DNA from 2 places in the Nostoc sp. ChiSLP03a genome. Region 2 is predicted to be linked to the other one. Evidence: predicted binding sites of a transcription regulator. Region 2 holds the regulator's gene; the other holds the start of a gene.
What was found. The regulator NtcA, encoded in region 2, controls nitrogen genes in cyanobacteria. The targets are predictions, from matches to a motif close to TNTGTANNNNNNNNTACANA.
Positions count from the first base shown of each region.

Region 1: the regulator NtcA is predicted to act here: its motif matches at 2,282-2,301, upstream of RMY32_RS17580 (DUF3120 domain-containing protein).

Region 1 is NZ_JAVRBQ020000104.1:108,330-112,958, reverse strand. It holds gene nadB (L-aspartate oxidase) at 1-331, opposite strand, end outside; gene psbU (photosystem II complex extrinsic protein PsbU) at 504-932, opposite strand; gene RMY32_RS17580 (DUF3120 domain-containing protein) at 1,500-2,279, opposite strand; gene RMY32_RS17575 (undecaprenyl-diphosphate phosphatase) at 2,718-3,542, shown strand; gene RMY32_RS17570 (TIGR03279 family radical SAM protein) at 3,805-4,629, shown strand, end outside.
Region 2 is NZ_JAVRBQ020000140.1:44,122-48,750, reverse strand. It holds gene RMY32_RS23050 (DUF3146 family protein) at 127-390, shown strand; gene RMY32_RS23045 (resolvase) at 450-902, opposite strand; gene RMY32_RS23040 (DUF3084 domain-containing protein) at 1,026-2,516, opposite strand; gene ntcA (global nitrogen regulator NtcA) at 2,685-3,356, opposite strand; gene fabI (enoyl-ACP reductase FabI) at 3,735-4,511, shown strand; gene hisB (imidazoleglycerol-phosphate dehydratase HisB) at 4,607-4,629, shown strand, end outside.

The sequences.
Region 1 (4,629 bases), on a different contig from region 2:
CTTGACCGTGACGGTCAAAAGCTACCCCCAAGTTAACTAAGGATTGAATACAGCTAGGGGCATGTTCGGCGAGAAATTCGACAGCGGTGCGATCGCATAAACCTGCACCCGCCTGGATCGTATCTTCAATGTGCAGCCTGGGAGAATCTTCTGGGGCGATCGCTGCGGCAATACCACCTTGTGCCCAATCGCTGGCGGATAATGCAACGGTTTCTTTGGTAATCAAACCGACTCGCAAGGATTCTGGCAGACACAGAGCTGTGTATAGTCCAGCGGCACCAGCGCCGACTACTAAAACATCAAATTGGCTGGGAATATCTATCTGAGACAAGGTATATGGAGAAGTTAGGAGTTAGAAGTGAGGAGTGAGGAGTTAGAAGTGAGGAGTTTTGAATTTTTAACTCATAACTCATAACTCCTAACTCATAACTCATAACTCATATCATTTGCCACTCCCTAGAATCAGGAGTGGGCTGCTATTTGCTACATTAACTGCAATTTAGTTATCTGTAGATACCGTTGTTAAACCGATCGTCTCCCTCGATGAAGGCAGATTCTGGTTCTGTCACGGTGAAGTGATCGAAGTTAGCTTGCAGGGTTTGTTTTTGGCGATCGCTCAATCCTCCAATATTCAATACATCATCTACGCTTTGGTAGGGAGCATTTTTGATGATCAGCTTCGCAAGGGTGGGATAAAGGCCTGGATATTGTTGAAAAGCTCGGACGTTGGTATTATTCAAATCAATTTTTTTACCAAATTCCGTTGCTAGCTTCCTGTCTGCGCTATTTTGCCGCTCAATTGCCAGAACTGGGACTTGGGGAAAAGCAAAACTGTTGAAACTAGCAGCTTGGGCTATCTGAGTTGTTCCCAACCATCCCCAGCAACTAAGTAACAAGCTAAACACTGTTAATAAACGCGCCAATCCTTTCACGATTTTTCTACCTCTTTCCATCAAACAGAAATAAAAGTTTTAAGCTAACAACAGTTATTAGTCATTAGTCATTAGTCATTGGTCATTGGTCATTTGTAAAGGACAACTGACAAAGGACAAAGGACAACTGACAAAGGACAAAGGACAAAAGCTGATAGCTTAGTCAACACAGCAGTCATCAGAAACTAATATACAGCGTATTAATATCCACAATATTTACCGTTACTGGGTTTGACTATACTTTTGCCACAAATTTTCATGGTGGAAAGAGTGCCTGCATGGCTGCAATAGCCTTACATCGACGATTCTAGCAGCATTCTCTGCTTGACGAAATCTTTTCGGGGTGGCTGATTCTACCTCTAAAGCAGACACAAAACTGCACGATTTCTAAGATCGAAAACCTTGCCAAAAAAGACTTGATGCCGATCGATTTTATGTAATATTTCTTAACTAATTAATCATCTACAGCATCATTTTTGATGTGCCGTAGATTGGGCTGAGAAAAGCTTCAGTAAGAGAAGCCCACACGCTCATTGCAACATAAACATATAGTGTCTCCTACCTTCTTCACGCTGCGATCGCAGCTAACAAAAATAGGCTGTCTACCAAAATTGTGCTTAAAACTGCGCCGCCAAAGGCATACCAGTGTCTTTGATTTCGACCTAAAGCTGAAATTCCTACTGTTAATAGCACTACGGCGAGAATTATCGCCCAAGTTTGTCCCCAAGGTGCTTGTACTTGTATGAGAGCATTTTGTAAGATTTGCGGTACAACATCTGCATCTACTCTCATGATTTGCCGCCAATAAGGCATCAAATCTACTATATAAAAATATACATCCGTTAAAACTGTACCGAGTAAAGAACCTAAATAAAACCAGTTACCTACCTTGCCCCAATTCTTTGCCAGACACCAGCAAGCAAACGGTAAACCAATAAATTCCACCGGCAGATGCCATAAAGGTTCCCAACGTAACCAACCCCAGTAAATCGCTCCTGCTAACCAACTCCAGCTAAACCCCAAGAGCAAATCACCCCAGACGTAAGTTGCAGGACGTGACATTAAGGCAAAACTGAGCCACACCCAAAATCCTGTCATCGCTAAACTCAGACTTGGTAGCGATCGCACTATTGGCGCTTCTATAAATACTGGCACTGTTACCAAAAACACCGCTGCTGCAAACACTAACCATGTTTGTTGGGCAGAAGTAGATAAGGGTAAAGAGGGAGAAAGGGAAAGTGTAGATTCCAATTGTCTGATACCATTTTGCGCAGTATCAGCTAAATCCAACTCAGTATCAATAGAAGGGGTAGAAACCCTGTAGGAAGACAGTGTATTATTAATCAAAGTTTTTAATATTTGTTACTAAACTTTATCTTACTTAAGATATCACACTTTAAAATCCCCCCCAGGGGCATTTTAATTATACTAAAATTTCCACAAGCGCTGGTGCAAACCAAACAAAACATTCTGTGCTAGGCGAATCCATTCAAGTTCCACTATGTACAGAACTCCTCTGTAGTTCCTTGTAAATAAGGAACTACAAAAGAGGTGAAAAGTTAGCTGCTATAAGTCTGCTAAATATTAAAATTTGATGAATTTTTCAAATTGCGTTGACTTATTGAGGTGGGTGTAAGAACATAGTCAGCGTCTTCGATGATGTTTTCGATCGGTAAAATTGAGTTTTCTACAAGATTAGGTGCAATAGAGAGTATATAAAGCAACATCATCAGCTAAAAAATGTTCATCACGATCTCTATAACACGAAAAAGGTATTAATTGTATATGGAGTTTATTCAAGCTTTTATTTTAGGTATTGTTCAAGGGATTACAGAGTTCTTACCAATCAGCAGCACTGCACATCTGATAATTTTCACCAAGGTATTTGGTTGGAAAGAACTAGGTTCTAAAGATTTTGTTGATGCGATTCAATTTGGCAGCGTTATCGCAATTGTGGGGTATTTTTGGTCGCTGATTTCTAGTATTGTCAAAGGTGGAATCGAAGCACTAAAAGCCAAAGACTGGCAACGCGAAGAATGGAAGATTCTTGTCGGTATTGTCGTCGGAACACTGCCGGCTTTAATTTTCGGCTTCCTTTTGAAAGATATTTTACCTGAGAGTCCATTAATTATTGGCATCATGTCAATTATTATGGCACTTTTACTAGCTCTAGCAGAAAAAATTGGCACTCGTAAGCGCGGTTTTGAGTCATTGCAGATTCAGGATGGTATTTTGGTTGGATTGGGACAAACACTTGCCTTGATTCCGGGCGTTTCTCGTTCTGGTTCGACGTTGACAACTGCCTTATTTTTAGGATTAGAACGTGCTACAGCAGCAAAATTCTCATTTTTGTTAGGGTTTCCAACTCTTACAATTGCGACGCTGTACAAAAGCTTGAAAATATTCAAATTGTTTCAAGCTCACCAGTTGCCAGATAACATTGTTGCACTGTTAATTTTAGGAATTATTTCAACCTTTATTTTTTCCTACCTATCAATTGCATTTTTGATCAAATACTTAGCAACCAAAAACACTTTGATTTTTGTATGGTATAGATTAGCATTTGGTAGTGCAATCTTACTAGCGATCGCAGCAGGTTGGAAAGGATAATATTCATTAGTCATTAGTCATTAGTCATTTGTCCTTTGTCCTTTGTCCGAAGCAAATGACTAGAGCGACTGCTCGTTTGTATGTAATCAATCTAATCTCACTTCCATTCCTCTCTCCTTGTAGGAGAGAGGCTTTAAATTTTACTCCCCAACGCGACTAGGGAAGAGGCTGAGGTTAAGTCTGTATTAGACTCAACTAAGAAACGCTATAATGCCCAATACTTCGACTACGCTCAGTACAAGTGCCCAATGCCCCATTCCCCATGACTACCATTCATCCTGCTCGAATTACCAAGGTTCTTCCAGACTCAATAGCCGCAGAGATTGGTTTTGAAGTTGGAGATGCGATCGTTGCAATCAATGGTACACGTCCCCGCGATTTAATTGATTATCAGTTTTTGTGTGCTGATGAAATTTTAGAATTAGAAGTTTTAGACGCTACTGGTAAAACTCATAGCCTGGAAATCGAAAAAGATTATGACCAAGACTTGGGGCTAGAATTTGAAACTGCCCTATTTGATGGCTTAATTCAGTGTAATAACCGCTGTCCTTTTTGCTTTATCGACCAACAACCACCAGGTAAGCGCACCAGCTTGTACTTTAAAGACGACGATTATCGCTTAAGCTTTTTGTACGGCTCTTATCTTACCTTGACCAATTTGCCAGAAAGAGAATGGCAGCGAATTGAACAAATGCGCTTATCTCCGTTGTATGTTTCTGTTCATGCCACGGAGCCAGAAGTTAGAATTAGACTGCTGAAAAATCCTCGTGCGGGACAAATCTTACAACAACTCAAGTGGTTTCAAAAAAGACGGCTACAAGTTCATGCTCAAGTAGTTGTTTGTCCTGGTATAAATGATGGCGAACATTTGGAGCAAACCCTAAAAGACTTAGCATCCTTTCATACTGGTGAAGTGCCTACGGTGGCGTCGGTAGCAGTTGTGCCAGTCGGATTGACAAGGTTTCGGCCTCCAGAAGACGAACTTACACCCGTAACCAGAGAAAAAGCGAAAGAAGTGATTTCTCAAGTGCAAAAACTTTCGCAACAATTTCGCCAAAAGTTTTCCTCTAACGTCGCTTGGTTAGCT
Region 2 (4,629 bases):
CTCATAAACACAACCTAGTTAACTACAAATACCCACTTTGTCAGTTTGTCTAATTGAGATATGTTTGGTAAATAAAATAAGTAGCCTACATCATCGGCTGCTATTCCACACTTGACATAAAGCATTGTGAGTGCAAAACGTCTGCCAGAAACCATTGCCCATGTCAGAATTACCCGCCAATCCTGGCAACACGGCTTCCTTGAGGGTGAAGTGAGTGCGGGTGAGTTTGAGTGGCATTTCCAGTGGCATTTTCGTCGGGGAGAACTTGCCGTCAAGCCTTCCCAAGGTCGCGCCTTAATCAAAGAACCTCTAGGTCGATTCTTAGAGCAACAAGATTACCAGCTAGAGCCTGGAGGAGACTATGCTTTTACGATTCGGGCGGAACTTTAAAACTTAGGAGTTATTCAATTTTGGATTTTGGATTTTAGATTTTGGATTGAAGAAAAAATCTAAAATTGGCTGGTTGCTGATTCAGTGAGGCGATTTAAGTATCTTTCGATTAAGAGGATGGCAACAATGTCATCTATGGGTCTTGGAGGCTGTCGTAGACCCTGTGGCAATAGCTTGATTAGCCCTTTGGGCGGGAACATTTGCCAATAGCGATCGCGTGCTTCTAAGGTTGTGTAGCGCTCATCCACTAAAATAATACTCAACGGTTCTGTCAATTCTTGATATAATCTCTGTCTCCACTGTTTGGCTGTAGTTTGGTCGCCCATGACCATCAAAGAGATCGGAAACCTTTGGCGCAGTGTCTCAATGCTAGCGATCGCCTCTTTTGCTAACACAACTTGATGATAATACAGTTGCCGATCCAGTCCCATCACCCCTAAACCACACTTATCTCGACCTGGATCGAACCCCAAGATGACTGGTTGCGTTGGTGAAAATTCACGGAAATTCATAATTAATTAAAAATTAAAAATGTTCGCATAGTATCTGCTAAATAAAAAATGCAGCTATAGCAATTATTTTGACTGCTGTTCAATATGTTTAAATCTTACTAATAACAGTGTGCAAATAATTTTTTAAGTACTAAAAATAATTTTTCCGTTAACTATTGCTACCAATTTTACTCTCAATGGCCCGGCTGTATAAGTATCCTCTGCTGCGATCGCTTTGATCTCCAAAAGTTGATTATACTGTCTTAATTGGCTGACAAAGCGCAGAAAAGTTCCCTCTACTTGCACATTTTCGACAATTCCGGCATTACGGGCACGAAATTGGGAAGCAGAAATCAGTATTTCTAGCCGCTGCTGTAACTGATAAGATGTCATGGTTTGGGAATCAGCAGTAGTCGTGGCTAGCACCGCACCTCCCGAAAAAACCAGTTGATTCTGGGCTGTATCCGCGAAAAATTCTATCTGCTTTTCTCCCCTGACGTAATTACCAGCAGAGAAAATTCGCACGACGTATTCTTTACCATCGGCAATCTGCTTGCTTAATTGATCGACCCGATCCTGGGTCACGCGCAACAGCTCTAAATTTGCCGAATTTGTACCAGGCTCGCTTAATTCGAGGTTGGCGTTGCGATTGGCTTCTTGTAAAAGTTGTACTACTGCCTGACGAGCAGCGGCAGGTTGAGTAACACGAATTACAGCAGCGGACAGAACTTGACCGCGAACTAAGGCCAGCTTACCCAAACGCAGGTCGCGGTAGGACTGATAATATTTTTCCAGTCTGGCAACTTCCTGTTCTAGTTCTTCCTGTTGTGTTTCCAATTCTTTGAGGCGCGATTCCCGTTTGGCAATCACTTGCTCTCGTGCTGCAACTTCTACGTTACGCTTTTGAATCAGTTGATCCAGTTGGCCAATTTTTTGATCGCGTGCTTCTATGGCTTCTTGACGGTTAGCAAGTTCGCGATCGCGTTTTTCGATTGCTGTTTTGGCTTCGTCAATGGCTTTTTTCGCTTCTGCATACAGTCTTTGACGTTCTGTCTTCAATAGTTCAACTGCCGCCTGTAGTTCCTTTCTCTGATTGGAAACGCTTTGCAACTCAGCTATAGCTTTTTGGTATTGAGTTACAACTTGTCCTAACTGACCTTGAGTGCGTTGGAGTTGAGTTTGGGTTTGGGCTTGTTGATTAATGGTGCGGTTCAGCTGGGCTTGCGTTTCCCTCTGTTTGGCGTTTGCCGCCTGCAAGGATTGATTAATTGCCTGCAAGTCTTGTTGTGCTTTTGCTTGGGCAATTCTTGCTTGGTTTAGCTCACCCTCTACCTGACTTTTCTGCGTTTCTGCGGTTTTTAGCTGTTCCCGCTTCTGTCTAAGGTCTGTTTGAATATCTTCTAACTCAAAGACTCCTTTTCGCAAACCTTCGTCAGCAGCGAATAAAATCCCTAGAGTTGATGCTGAAATCAGACCACCAGTAAAAATTGTTACTAGTACGGCGGTGTTTTTCGGACGAAGCTTAAAAAGTGAGAGGCGGGCTTTGCCAACTCGTGTGCCGATGCGATCGCCCACGGTGGCAATTACGCCTCCCAGAATCAAAATTGCTGCGATGAGGATGTATCCGGTGGTCATCTTTAGCTACCGAAATCCTTCCAGATACAGCCTACTACTTTTAAGCATTGTCTGGAAAGAAGTGGGAATTGGCAATAGCTGAAATTATTCAATTTTTGATTTACCTCTAGCTATTAGTGTCATTTTTCAAAATAGAACACGCACCGATTCCCCTTTCTCCAATTGTTTTTATGTGAACTGCCTACTTAAGGTAACAGGTTTATGCACAGTAATCTTCTTTTTGTGGATAGAAATCATTTTTTTCTCACGCAAATCTCCCAGGAGCCTAGTAACGGTAACACGAGTTGAACCAATTGCCTCTGCGATCGCTTGATGAGATAACTTCAGATCAATTGTGATCCCATCTGCACAAGGAACGCCAAAATCCCGACAAAGAATTAACAAAAAACTCACCAATCTAGAACCCATATCTCGGTGAGCAAGAGTTTCAATCATCATCTCTGTCTGTAAAATGCGCGAAGACAGACCTCGCAGCATTAACATTGATAATTCTGGATTTTCCTTGAGTGCTACCTCTACCTGTTCAATTGGTGCCGACAGTAATTCTACAGGAGTAAATGCAACCGCATGGTAAAACCGATCCGATTTATTTCCTGTCAGCAATGACAATACACCAAAAACACTATTTTCCCGCAGCAACGCTACCGTTATTTCCTCTCCTGCCTCGTACACCCTGGAAAGTTTAACAGCACCTTTCAAAAGAAAATAAACTCGTTCGGCAGGATCGCCAGGAAAAAAGATCGTTTTATTGCGTTCAAACGTTTCCACAACTGGCGGAAACGCCCCGGTCGCCATCTGACGAAAAACATTTGCTAGGGCTTTATCTTGTGTCACGATCATCTCCCTTCCCCTACCCAATGCCGGAAAAACAAAAACTGATTACCTAAGAATACACCCGAAAAATGAATAAAGCACCGTCAACCTTTCTGTACTTTCCTATACTCCAACTAATCTCTTCATAACTCTTTGTTTATAATGATACATAATTGTTGATCCTTTCAGCTACTAATTGTTGATAAGTAGTTCCAATAACTGTATTTAAAAGGTTTTTTGAAGAACAAATAAAGATATCTTGAGAATATCTTTATAAAAAATCAAGATTTTTATCACAGCAAACACTCTTACCAATATTCATTTTTGCAAATCCTGTATAAAACAAAGATAAATTAGCCTCAGATTCTAGTATGCTCCTAATGATCGATCGCATTAACAATTTCTATGCTAAATCTGACTGGAAAAAATGCCCTTGTTACAGGTATTGCCAATAACCGCTCGATCGCCTGGGGAATAGCCCAACAGCTGCACAAAGCCGGAGCAAACCTGGGTATTACCTACCTACCGGATGAACGCGGCAAGATGGAGAAAAAAGTCGCGGAATTGGTAGAGCCTCTTAACCCCAGCCTATTTCTTCCCTGTAATGTCCAAGATGAAGACCAAATTAAATCTACTTTTGAGACAATTGGCGAACAGTGGGGAAAGCTAGATATCCTCATCCATTGTCTGGCCTTTGCCAGCAAAGACGATTTAAGTGGAGATTTTAGCCAAACCTCTCGTTCTGGCTTCAACACCGCCTTAGAAATTAGTACCTACTCATTGGTGCAGTTAAGTGGTGCAGCCAAACCTTTGATGACAGAGGGAGGTAGCATCGTCACCCTGACATATTTAGGTGGTGTTAGGGCAATCCCCAACTACAACGTTATGGGAATTGCCAAGGCGGGTTTAGAAATGAGTGTGCGTTACCTAGCTGCTGAACTAGGGCCGCAAAATATTCGTGTGAATGCCATCTCCGCAGGCCCCATCCGTACTTTGGCATCTTCAGCAGTGGGTGGGATTTTGGATATGATTCATCATGTAGAAGAAGTAGCTCCCCTACGACGCACTGTAACTCAGCTAGAAGTGGGCAACGCTGCGGCTTTCTTGTGTAGTGATTTGTCCAGCGGCATTACCGGACAAATTCTCTATGTAGATGCAGGATATGAAATTATGGGAATGTGACACGATAAAGTTAGGAGTTAGGAGTGAGGAGTTAAGAGTTATAAATTTTTAACTCATAACTCATAACTCCTAACTTTTAACTCTTTTCACTCCCCATGCAAACAACCAATCGCCAAGT